2 regions of the Alkalihalobacterium alkalinitrilicum genome follow, and region 2 is predicted to be linked to the other one. Evidence: predicted binding sites of a transcription regulator. Region 2 holds the regulator's gene; the other holds the start of a gene.

Region 1 (6,746 bases), 120 kb from region 2:
TAATATAGTTTTCGCCAACCTTTACTGCTCTTGTTTTTAAAGATGCTAGATCAGATCCAGATCCTGGTTCTGTGTACCCCATGCAGAATAAAAGCTTTCCTTCCGCAACACTTTTAACAAATTTTTGTTTTTGAGCATCATTACCGAGTAGAAGTATCGAATGAACAAGAATCGTATTAAGTTCATTTGACATCATCGGCGCCAAGTAGTACGCTGTTTCTTCTCTGAAAATGCCCATCTCGATTTGTTTCTTACCTAAACCACCATGCTCTTTTGGAATATCGAGAGCTAGCCAGCCTTTATCAGCTAGCTTTTTAAAAAAAGTCGGTGAATGCTCATCGCCCCTGGCATAAATTTCATTCATTACTTCATCTGTAACTTCTTGCTCACAAAATCTTTTTATTTCATCTCGAAATTCTAATTGCTCTTTTGTAAAAGAAAAATCCATCAACGTTCCCTCCAGTTTTATTAGGGATCTAACCCTCAGGCTACTATGGTCCTTGCTTGTAAAAAAATAGTATACTTTCCTTTAAAAACCATACCTCCTAACGATAGTTTTTAGAGTGGGACATGAAACCCGTGCTATACCATTGCTCCCCTCCTTTCCATTCTTAAATTAATTCATGCAAATACCATGCCATTTTTTAAATTGAAAAGAAGTGGAGAACCTAGCACATTTTATTAACAAGAATATTTATTTTTTTCTCAATAATCCATCTCTATAGTAATGCGGGTTATATACTCTGTTCCTTTTTAGGTGTAGAAAGTGTTGAAAGTGTAGTATGTAGAAAATGTAGAAGGTGTTGGGTTGTTATTAAATACCAAAATTGATAATCTAATTTGCTCCATTCATCAATTTAACAAATAAAGTCCAGTAGTTTATTATCAATTTCCCAGAGGTTATTAGCGAATTGTCGAAAAATCTTAACGAAATGATAAAAACGCCTCTCGTACAGTGGATTTGTTCTTATAGACACAAAATCACTATATAAAGGGCGTTTCGTTTACTTCTATGCTTAATTTTCAGATGTCATATCAAATTTCCCCCACTTTTTTGCTTCTATTCTTTATTTTCCTCTTTTTTATTAACAGAAATCGAGTAGGAGGGGGTGAGTAACCTCCAACCTCTCACACCACCGTACGTACCGATCGGTATACGGCGGTTCAACTAAGTATGACGTAGATATTCATATCGTTGATATATACTTTTCAACCCTCGATGGCTAAGAGATTTTGTTGAAAGTATTCGCTCCATTAACATTTCATATTCCTTTCCACGTGAATGAGGTTATCTGTTTGTTTCAATTCCTACTCCACCCTCTTGAAGTGCCCCGTGTAATAACCACTTCCTCCTTCAAGTAAGCCCTTTAGTATTGTCTGCTTCAATATAGGAATTCCACGTCGAGTTCTCATTCTTCTTAATTGTTCAGTCCTTCCCCGAGTTGATGAGGTACTATGACGTCTGCTGACTTCTTACTGTTCAGCTATTTTATCACTAAATAGGTTACTGAGGTCACTCAGTGTTTCAGTCAGATCTCCCCAGGTAAGAATGCAATCTTTCCTACCATCCATTGCTTCATATACTCTGTACCACTTTCGGCATAAAGGGCTTTGTTTTGTTGAGCAAACTCCCCCAATGATCCTAGCCTTATATGAAGTTTGTGTTCCTCAGACCAGCTTCAATAATCTTTTCTGCAGATAGCACTCTTCCGAACCCTTCTCATCGTTCGTAATGTAGCTTCGTGAGCAAGGACACTGTTGGTGGCATTAATATCTTCCCCAAACACGATGTGATAGTTTAAAAAGTAACCGTTCTTGCGGTTGATTCTCAGCAAAAATTTGTTAGAGTTCCTGCGATAATTAATGTTTTTACACCTAAATTTCTTAAAACATAATCTAAATCGGTACCTGTAAACGAACAATACGCAGGTTTCGTACGAATCACTCTTTCAGTAGGCAGCGGGTAGATTCCTGAGTAGATATCAGCTCCTGGTGAACCTTCCTTAATTGCTCCATCTTTGATTGGTTTCCATAACTTATAAAAATCTGCAACACAGTCTTCAGCAATGTTATGAGCGGTATAAATAACAGGAACTCCAAGTTCTCTCATTCCTTTATGACGTTTTTAACTCGAGGAATCATTCGATACGCTTCTGGTACACACATCGGATGCGAGGGATTGACGAAATCCTCTTGAAGGTCAACAACGATTAAAGCACACTATTCTTTATAGTATTTTCTGCAAACTCGATGAATTCCTCTTCTCCAGAAAATACACCATTCGCTTCCAGCTCATTTGATGTCAATAATTCACTTTCATCTCGATTATACATGTTTAAAAAATCCGTTACTACTTTGCTTTTCATCATTACACCTTCCTTATTTCAGTAAATATTACCAATGTGTATTGCCACGAACATTTTCGTAAGCACAATCTTCTACCGTTCTTGTCATAGGACCTACCGTATCCATACTCCAAGCTAATGGGATCCCCCGTAATTACTAACTCGGCCAATCGTCGGCCTAATTCCTACCACTCCATTTATGGACGTTTGTTTATTAGGGTGATAATTAGCATACTATTGTAATACTAAAAGAGGATAAGTGCGGCTTTTTAATAAAACTAGAGGTGCAAATCATCATGTGATTTGCACCTCTGGTTTGAGTGTATTTAACATTTTCTCCCTATAAATGAACCCGTTACTTCAGTCTCTTTTCTTCTTATCTAACTTTCAATTGATTTTCTTCAACAGATACATTAATAACTTCAACTTGTTCATTTTCAATCATTAATGCTGTAATTTTATTTTCGATGTGATCTTGAATGGCGCGACGTAAAGGTCTAGCCCCGAATTCGGGGTGGTACCCAAATTCAGCGATTTTTGCTTTGGCTTCTGTCGTCATTTCCATTAAAATACCATGTTCTTTTAATGTTTCTTTTAGCTCATCTAACATAATATCGACAATTTGAATAAGATCGTCTTTTGTAAGATGCGCAAACTCGATAATAGAGTCAATGCGGTTTAAGAATTCTAGTTTGAAATAGTTTTTTAGTGTCTCTAGTTGAGTCAATGTTTCTTCAACAGATTCGGATGAACCAAAACCGATCGCTGGTTTCTTTTTATCTGTAACTCCAGCGTTTGATGTCATAATTATCACGGTTTCGTTGAAGTTAACGACTCTACCTTGACTATCTGTTAAACGGCCGTCTTCCATAATTTGAAGGAAAACATTCATGACATCAGGATGTGCTTTTTCAATTTCATCAAGTAGTACAATAGAATACGGATTTCTACGAACTTGTTCAGTTAATTGACCTGCTTCATCATGACCTACATATCCTGGAGGTGAACCGATCAACTTTGATACGGAATGCTTTTCCATATATTCACTCATATCTAATCGGATCATCGCATCCTTACCTCCAAACAATTCTTTTGCAAGTGTTTTCGCAAGTTCTGTTTTACCCGTACCTGTTGGACCGACAAAAAGGAATGAAGCGGTTGGGCGGTGTTTTGGTTTTAATCCAACACGAGCTCTCATCGCAGCATTGGCCACTTGCTCAATTGCTTTTTCCTGCCCGATCACTTTCTCAGCAAGTCTTTTCGGTAAATCTTTCATTTTTGATTGCTCGTCTTTTTGTAGCTTTCTAACTGGAATACCTGTACTTTTTTCAATAATTTCTTGGATATGCTCTATGGTCACTTCTGTTTTCGGTTCTTGTGCTTGTTCGTTAGTTAACTTCGCTTTGATTTCTAATTCTTCATCGCGAAGTTGGACTGCTTTTTCATATTGCTCCTGTTGTGTTGCTATTTGTTTTTCTTGCTTGATTTCTTTTAATCGTTGTTTTAAGTGATCTTGATCTGTTTCACCTTGTGATAGGTTTAGCTTAGAACCTGCTTCATCCAATAGGTCTATCGCTTTATCGGGTAAAAAGCGGTCTTGAATATATCGTTTAGATAAAGCTACACAAGCTTTTAAAACGTCGTCTGAGTATTTTACATTGTGATACTTTTCATACGCAGGACGAATCCCTTTTAAAATTTTGTACGCTTCGTCTTCAGTCGGCTCTTTTACAATTACTGGTTGGAAGCGTCGTTCGAGTGCTGGGTCTTTTTCAATCATTCGATATTCTTTGATTGTTGTTGCGCCAATGATTTGTAGGTCTCCTCGGGCAAGGGCAGGCTTTAAAATATTACCTGCATCCATAGAACCTTCCGAGCTGCTCCCTGCTCCAACCATCATGTGAAGTTCGTCAATGAACAGGATGACATCATCTCTTTGCTGTAATTCAGTAATTAATTCCTTCATTTTTTCTTCAAACTGACCGCGATAGCTTGTGCCTGCAACAAGAGAGCTAATATCTAACGTGTAGACTTCTTTATTTTTTAATTTAGCTGGAACTTGACCTTCAACGATTTTAAGCGCAATGCCCTCAGCAATCGCTGTTTTACCAACACCTGCTTCACCGATTAATACAGGGTTATTTTTGTTACGTCGATTTAATATTTCTATTACTCGTTGTATTTCTTGATCTCGACCAATAACTGCATCAATTTGTCCTGCTCTTGCTTCTTCCGTTAGATTACGACCGTTTTGGTCAAGAAATCCGTTTCCTCGCGCTTGTTGAGGAGGCATTTCTTTTACTGGATGTTTCTGATATCCATTTGATTTTTGCTGTGCTGATGAAAAGACATCTTTGAAATAATCATTCATGTTAAAAGCATTCATACCAAATGATTTGTACGAATCATTGTAGCATTCAGAGCATAAATGCATTTGTTTATGCTGTTGATTTATCATTACATTCAATTTGATATTCACTTGGTTGACTTTACATTTTTGACATAACATTTTATTTCTCCTCCTTTTTTGACTTTGACTATATTTGACCTTTTATATATTAAAAAATCCCTTGATTACAGGGATTTAAATTTCTTCTTTGTAATTTTATTATATCTGACCTTATTTAACCTTTCAAGAGGAAATTGTTGGTGCCAAGCACCTTTACGACTAGTCCACGGTTTAGGGACACGGTTGGTTGAACTGTACCCCATAAAATGGACAGTTTAATAAAAGAGACTTTAAGCAGCTAGTAAATGACCTCGGTATTGAGCCGGGGTCATTTTCATTAATCCCCACTGATAACGATGATTATTGTATTCTTCTATGAACTCATTTACTTCTTGCTTTAATTCCGTAAGATTTTCGCAGTTCTTGTAATTGACGTGATCTTTAAAATGACCAAAGAATGATTCCATTGGAGAGTTGTCTCAACAGTTTCCCTTTCTAGACATAGACTGACGGATTCCTAATTGCTTTACCTTCTCCTGAAACATTGGATTCGTATAATGGACTCCCTGATCAGAGTGAAGAATTGCCTCTGGATGAGTTTATCAAACACTTGATAAACTTGTAGAACATGGTAAACGGCAGGTAGTCATAAGACTTCCATTCTCCTTTCTTCATTATTCCACCCATGGTTACTAACATATGTACATGCGGTTTAAAATTCACTTTAGACCCGAATGTATGTAAACCAACTATCAATCCAGGAGTTACTTCTGCTTTCTTTTGAAAGAAATTTAGAATTAGTTTTGCTGCCGCATCCATAAAGTCTTTTAACAAATGGCGGTGTAAAAGGAATACCTCTCATAACCCTTTATCAATCGTAAAGATAACATGACGGTGGTTTACTTGTAATACATCTTCGGTCAATAGGCGGCTCCATTGCTCGCTTTCTCCCACAGAACAAGTTGAACAAAATCTTCCTTTACAACGATAAGGCACTTTTCTAACATCATGACAACCTTCACAAACAAAGAGTTTGAATCCATTTTTAGGATTACCGCATTCTCGAAACTTTTTCACCTCTTTCATAACAACTGGTCGAATTCACTCTCCATGTTTTTCAACAAAACGATCCCGTAGAATATTGTTATCCATATATAAAAAATACCACATCTAACCTAATTAGAATGTGGCAAAATTTTATACTTTCTTATCTTTTTTTAAAAAAAGCACAACCCACATGGATTGTGCCTGGTGCCTAGCGACGTCCTACTCTCACAGGGGGAAGCCCCCAACTACCATCGGCGCTGAAGAGCTTAACTTCCGTGTTCGGCATGGGAACGGGTGTGACCTCTTCGCTATCGCCACTAGACTTATAAAATTGTGATAAGCTTCGCATTTCTTCGTTGGCTGCGCTCCCTGCGTTGCTCATGTACCCTTCAACCGTACATTCCGCTACTCGTGAACTTGCCGCCTCGAACTACTCGCTTCTAACAATTTTCTATTAGGATTTTTGATAAGCTGCGAATTTCTTCGTCAGTTTCAATTCTTGCGGTGCTCCGACGTACAGGATGTACTAGTGCCGACGTTGTCACAGGACGTGACGAACTTAGTCGGTTACCTTTCCGATACGCTCCACTCCTCAGAATTTCACTTCCTCGAACTTCTTGCTTCTGAAAATCCTTTTTTAAGTTGTGATAAGCTTCGAAGTGATTCGATGCTTATGATTGAGAGTCATTCTCTCAAAACTGGATAATGTACTAGAAGAATATCAACGCTTTATGTTTTGGATAAGCCCTCGACCGATTAGTATCTCTCAGCTCCACGTGTCACCACGCTTCCACCCGAGACCTATCAACCTCATCATCTCTAAGGGGTCTTACTTACTTAACGTAATGGGAAATCTCATCTTGAGGGGGGCTTCACGCTTAGATGCTTTCAGCGCTTATCCCGTC
Region 2 (6,746 bases):
AGGGTTGGGCTGTTCGCCCATTAAAGCGGTACGCGAGCTGGGTTCAGAACGTCGTGAGACAGTTCGGTCCCTATCCGTCGTGGGCGTAGGAAATTTGAGAGGAGCTGTCCTTAGTACGAGAGGACCGGGATGGACACACCGCTGGTGTACCAGTTGTTCCGCCAGGAGCATAGCTGGGTAGCTACGTGTGGACGGGATAAGCGCTGAAAGCATCTAAGCGTGAAGCCCCCCTCAAGATGAGATTTCCCATTACGTTAAGTAAGTAAGACCCCTTAGAGATGATGAGGTTGATAGGTCTCGGGTGGAAGCGTGGTGACACGTGGAGCTGAGAGATACTAATCGGTCGAGGGCTTATCCAAAACATAAAGCGTTGATATTCTTCTAGTACATTATCCAGTTTTGAGAGAATGACTCTCAATCATAAGCATCGAAGAACTTCGAAGCTTATCACAACTTAAAAAAGGATTTTCAGAAGCAAGAAGTTCGAGGAAGTGAAATTCTGAGGAGTGGAGCGTATCGGAAAGGTAACCGACTAAGTTCGTCACGTCCTGTGACAACGTCGGCACTAGTACATCCTGTACGTCGGAACACCGCAAGAATTGAAACTGACGAAGAAATTCGCAGCTTATCAAAAATCCTAATAGGAAATTGTTAGAAGCGAGTAGTTCGAGGCAGCAAGTTCACGAGTAGCGGAATGTACGTTTGAAGGGTACATGAGCAACGCAGGGAGCGCAGCCAACGAAGAAATGCGAAGCTTATCACAATTTTATAAGTCTAGTGGCGATAGCGAAGAGGTCACACCCGTTCCCATGCCGAACACGGAAGTTAAGCTCTTCAGCGCCGATGGTAGTTGGGGGCTTCCCCCTGTGAGAGTAGGACGTCGCTAGACACCAGGCACAATCCCATGTGGGTTGTGCCTTTTTTTTGTGAAAAAACATGAATAAGCTACAGGAGATGAAGAGCTTTTAGCTCAAAGAGACGCCGAGTTACGAAGGAAAGTAGAAAACAACGAAGTGTACAGTAATTAAATGATATTCAATCAGTTTAGGCAGTCAAAAAATTGTGACAGAAAAGATGGAATTGAGAAAAAAATTTTACCGAGTTGTGACAAAAAGTAAAACTTATTGATAAGACCAAACGAAATTCAACAAAATATCAACTTCCATAGAGGGAGAACCAACAAAGGGCGATGTATTTTTGTCTACTTTAAAAGAGGATTTTTAAGGGTTCGCCTCGAAAGTATTCTTACATACATAAATCGAATGAAATGAAAAAAATGGGCAATAATATTAGGTGTATGTGTTTGCAACTCTCAGTTATTTTTTTTATAATAAAGATAGTCAAAGATAGTCAAAGTCAAGGAGGGGGGCATGATGAGGAATACCTCAGATATTATTGAGCAGTATTTAAAAAATATTCTAACGAATAGTGATGGAGAGCTAATAGAAATTAAACGAAGTGAGTTAGCCAAACGCTTTCAATGTGTTCCATCACAAATCAATTATGTGATCAGTACACGCTTTACAATTGAAAAAGGCTATATTGTTGAAAGTAAACGCGGTGGAGGCGGGTACATTCGAATAATAAAAGTCAAAGCGCATAACCAAGCAGATCTCTTCGAACAAATGATGCAACTTATAGGTGATAGGGTGAGTCAAGTCCATGCCGAAGCCTTAATCTCGAGACTATACGAAGAAGGGGCAGTATCTAAACGGGAAGCGAATTTAATGTATAGTGTAGTTGATCATTCATTATTTAATACAACGAACCCCGTACTGCGTGATTATATTCGAGCAAATGTTCTTAAATCAATGCTCCAAACTTTAAAATATCGAGATTAACTAGTTTTTTCTTTCACAACACGTCCATACTTAATGTTTTAAAGGGAGAGGTGGTCAAATGATTTGTCAGGAATGCAATCAACGTCCTGCCACTTTACACTTCACTAAAATAATTAACGGTGAAAAAACAGAATTTCATATATGTGAACATTGTGCGAAAGAAAAAGGTGAGTATTTTCCTGGGTCAAATAGCTTTTCTATTCACCAACTATTATCAGGTTTATTAAACTTTGAACAACCGATTTCAAAAGGGCATACATCAGGAGCCTCATCAAAACAGTCTCTGACCTGTGACAAATGTAAAATGTCCTATGAACAGTTTGTCCGTACAGGCCGATTTGGTTGTGCAACATGTTATGAGACATTTAGTGATAAATTAGATCCCATTTTAAAGAAAGTCCATAGTGGTAATCATACTCATTCAGGAAAAATCCCGAAAAGAATTGGTGGTACGATTGAAGTTCGGAGGAAAATTAACTCCTTGAAAGAGGCTTTACAACGCCACATTACTAAAGAAGAATTTGAAGAAGCAGCTATTGTAAGAGACCAAATTCGTACTTTGGAAAAATCTGTGTTCAACCAAGGGGAGGAGTAATAAATGTCACTTGAACGTTTTATTAGTGAAGCTATTAGTCCTTGGATGAAAAAAGATGGTCCAGATTCGGATATTGTGTTAAGTAGTCGAATAAGATTAGCTAGAAACCTAAAAGATTTTACGTTCCCAATTTTAGCTACTATGGAGGAAGCAAATTTAATTGTTAACCACATTAGTACAAATTTATTAAAAAGCCCTTATAACTTTATAGGACCACTAGAACTTCTTCCAATGGATGATTTAAAAGCAAATGTTAAGAAAGTATTAGTTGAGAAGCATTTAATTAGTCCTCATTTATCAGAAGAATCAAAACATGGTGCAGTTCTTTTGAGTGAGGATGAATCCGTTAGCATTATGATTAACGAAGAAGATCATTTACGAATCCAATGTTTATTTTCTGGATTTCAACTAAATGAGGGGCTTGTTTTGGCCAGTGGATTAGATGATTGGATTGAAGAAAAACTGACCTACGCCTTTGATGAAAAGAGGGGTTACTTAACTAGTTGTCCAACAAATGTTGGCACAGGTTTAAGAGCTTCAGTAATGATGCACTTACCTGCATTAGTCATGACACAGCAATTGACTAAAATATTACCAGCGATCAATCAATTAGGACTAGTCGTTCGAGGAATTTATGGCGAGGGCAGTGAAGCGCTAGGTAACTTGTTTCAGGTTTCCAATCAAATGACACTTGGAAAATCAGAACAAGATATTGTCGAAGACTTACGTGCTGTGGTTATTCAATTGATTCAACAAGAACGAGCAGCGAGAGAGATGCTCTTACAATCGTCTAAAATCCAATTAGAAGATCGCGTGTTTCGTTCCTTTGGAATTCTATCGAATAGTAGAATTATGGAAACAAAGGAAGCGGCACAACGACTATCCGATGTAAGATTAGGGATTTACTTAGGTTTAATTAACGGTATATCAGGCAATATCCTTAATGAACTTATGATCTTAACGCAACCAGGATTTTTACAGCAGTTCGCCGGGGAAACGCTTTCTCCAAATCAGAGGGATGAGCGAAGAGCAGCATTAATTAGAGAACGTCTTAAACTTGAAGACGTACAGAAATAATCTTGGAGGTGTGTTGAATATGATGTTTGGAAGATTTACTGAAAGAGCACAGAAAGTATTAGCCTTAGCACAGGAAGAAGCAATTCGTCTAGGTCACAACAATATTGGGACTGAACATATACTGTTAGGACTTATTCGTGAAGGAGAAGGCATTGCAGCTAAAGCACTTCAAGCCCTGGGTTTAGGTTCAGATAAAATTCAAAATGAAGTAGAGACGCTAATTGGGACTGGTCAAGAAGGTACGAAGACTATTCACTATACTCCTCGTGCAAAAAAGGTGATTGAACTTTCTATGGATGAGGCACGAAAGTTAGGTCACTCTTATGTAGGAACTGAACACATCCTATTGGGATTAATACGTGAAGGAGAAGGAGTAGCAGCACGTGTTTTAAACAACTTAGGTGTTAGCTTAAACAAAGCACGTCAACAAGTTCTTCAACTACTTGGAAGTAGCGAGGCTTCGGGTGGTAATCAACAGTCTGGCACTACCGCTCATGCCAATACACCAACATTAGATAGTCTAGCTCGTGATTTAACGGCAATTGCTAAAGAAGAAGGATTGGATCCTGTTATTGGTCGAAGTAAAGAAATTGAGCGTGTGATCCAAGTACTTAGCCGGCGTACAAAAAATAACCCAGTTCTTATTGGAGAACCTGGTGTTGGTAAAACGGCGATTGCTGAAGGATTAGCGCAAGCGATTATTAATAACGAGGTTCCAGAAACCCTACGAAATAAACGCGTTATGACATTAGATATGGGTACTGTGGTAGCAGGTACAAAATATCGTGGTGAATTTGAAGATCGCTTGAAAAAAGTGATGGATGAAATTCGTCAAGCTGGTAATGTTATTCTATTTATTGACGAACTCCACACATTAATTGGAGCAGGGGGAGCAGAGGGAGCAATTGATGCTTCAAACATATTAAAGCCATCCCTTGCTCGTGGAGAATTACAATGTATCGGTGCAACAACATTAGACGAATATCGTAAATATATCGAAAAAGATGCTGCTTTAGAGCGTCGTTTCCAACCGATCCAAGTTAATGAACCGACAAATGATGAATCCATTCAAATTTTAAAAGGCTTACGTGACCGTTATGAAGCGCATCATCGTGTGACCATTACAGACTCTGCAATTGAAGAGGCGGTTAAACTTTCCGATCGCTATATCTCTGATCGATTTTTACCTGATAAAGCAATTGATTTAATCGATGAAGCTGCATCAAAAGTTCGCCTTCGTTCTTATACAGCACCACCGAACTTAAAAGAACTTGAAGGAAGATTAGAAGAAACACGAAAAGAAAAAGATGCTGCAGTACAAAGTCAAGAGTTTGAAAAGGCAGCTTCATTACGTGACTCAGAACAACGTTTACGAGAAGAATTAGATACTATGAAAAATGAGTGGAAAAAGAAGCAAGGGCAAGAAAATACAGAAGTTACAGTCGAAGATATTGCACAAGTTGTGACGAGTTGGACAGGAATTCCTGTATCGAAACTAGTAGAAGAGGAAACCGACCGTCTTCTTCGAATGGAAGAAATTCTTCATCAACGCGTCATTGGTCAAGAAGAAGCTGTTAAATCGATTTCTAAGGCGGTTCGCAGGGCACGTGCAGGCTTAAAAGATCCGAAGCGTCCTATTGGATCATTTATTTTCTTAGGACCAACAGGTGTTGGTAAAACAGAACTTGCTCGTGCAGTAGCAGAAACGTTATTTGGTGATGAAGATGCGTTTATCCGTATTGACATGTCTGAGTATATGGAAAAACACGCAACAAGCCGTTTAGTAGGTTCACCTCCAGGCTATGTTGGGCATGAAGATGGCGGACAATTAACAGAGAAAGTTCGCCGTCGTCCGTACTCAGTTATCTTATTAGACGAGATTGAAAAGGCACATCCAGAAGTATTTAATATTTTGTTACAAGTGTTAGAAGATGGTCGTTTAACCGACTCGAAAGGACGTACGGTAGATTTTAGAAATACAGCCGTCATTATGACGTCAAACGTTGGAGCAAGTACGTTACGTAAAAATAAATCATTAGGGTTCACTGTTGATAGTGAAGAACAAGAATATAAAGATATGAAAGGTAAAGTGATGAGTGAGCTAAAAAATAGCTTCCGTCCAGAATTTTTAAATCGTATCGATGAAATCATCGTCTTCCACTCGCTTGAAAAGAAACATATTCGTGAAATCATTACTTTAATGGCTGAGCAATTAGAAAAGCGTCTTGCTGAGCAGGGAATTCAGTTCGAATTAACCGAGGCTGCAAAAGATAAGATTTCAGATGAAGGGTTTGACCCAGAATATGGGGCGCGACCATTGCGAAGAGCACTCCAAAAACAAGTAGAAGATCGTCTATCCGAAGAATTATTAAAGGGTATGATCAAAAAGGGGCAAAAAGCGATTATCGATGTTAAAGATAATGAGCTTTTTGTAGAAACAAAAGAAAGTGCTCAAGTATAAAAAGGGATTTTATAAAGTCTGAGGAAGGAATTCTAATTTTCTTTAGCCCTTTTGTTTATCTTTTGCACACTGTTTAAGTAAGGAACTGGGGGAGTTGCTCCTTCAGTTCCTTTTCAATCGTAAACATAATCCATAAAGATTGATTATGGCTATATGCAGAAATTAATGAGGAAAACAATGGGGTTCATCGTGCTTAACGATACTCATGTTTTTCTAAAAACCATTCATGATACAATTACTATACGAGTAGGTTATAAAGAGGGGAACAGAATGGCGAAAAAGAAAACGAAATTTGTATGTCAAGAATGTGGCTACGAGTCGACGAAGTGGATGGGAAAATGTCCAGGGTGTCATAGTTGGAATTCAATGGTTGAAGAGTTTATTGAAACTGCAACAAAAGGGAGAAGCTTTGTAACAGGAGAGCGTTCTGAAACGTCTGTGAAGCCACAACCAATTACGAAAGTAGAAAATGAACTTGAGGAAAGAATTAGTACAGATATGAAAGAACTAAACCGTGTGCTAGGTGGAGGTATTGTTCCAGGGTCACTCGTATTAGTTGGAGGAGATCCAGGAATAGGGAAATCGACGATCCTACTACAACTATCCTACCAACTTGCGAAAAATTCTTATAAAGTACTGTATATTTCGGGTGAAGAATCGATGAAACAAACGAAGTTAAGGGCAGATCGTTTAGGTGTTTTAGCTGATCAATTGTATGTCCTGTCTGAAACCGACGTTGATTATATTGAAAAAGCTATTAATGATATTCAAC

What was found. Region 2 encodes CtsR, which represses protease genes until heat stress. Its sites were predicted from a motif close to ATGGTCAATAAAGGTCAAACA; they were not measured.
Region 1: the regulator CtsR is predicted to act here: its motif matches at 4,957-4,977, upstream of BK574_RS16870 (ATP-dependent Clp protease ATP-binding subunit).

What each region holds. Positions count from the first base shown of each region.
Region 1 is NZ_KV917368.1:3,505,920-3,512,665, forward strand. Features, by position in the region: gene BK574_RS16860 (acyl-CoA dehydrogenase family protein) at 1-448, opposite strand, end outside; gene BK574_RS28120 (cysteine hydrolase family protein) at 1,829-2,110, opposite strand; gene BK574_RS27620 (hypothetical protein) at 2,211-2,366, opposite strand; gene BK574_RS16870 (ATP-dependent Clp protease ATP-binding subunit) at 2,722-4,854, opposite strand; partial or broken gene BK574_RS28490 (IS3 family transposase) at 5,085-5,375, opposite strand; partial or broken gene BK574_RS29275 (IS91 family transposase) at 5,413-5,895, opposite strand; rRNA gene rrf (5S ribosomal RNA) at 6,048-6,163, opposite strand; rRNA gene BK574_RS16890 (23S ribosomal RNA) at 6,578-6,746, opposite strand, start outside.
Region 2 is NZ_KV917368.1:3,629,694-3,636,439, reverse strand. Features, by position in the region: rRNA gene BK574_RS17675 (23S ribosomal RNA) at 1-359, shown strand, start outside; rRNA gene rrf (5S ribosomal RNA) at 774-889, shown strand; gene BK574_RS17665 (CtsR family transcriptional regulator) at 1,374-1,841, shown strand; gene BK574_RS17660 (protein-arginine kinase activator protein McsA) at 1,900-2,436, shown strand; gene BK574_RS17655 (protein-arginine kinase McsB) at 2,440-3,513, shown strand; gene clpC (ATP-dependent protease ATP-binding subunit ClpC) at 3,533-5,974, shown strand; gene radA (DNA repair protein RadA) at 6,245-6,746, shown strand, end outside.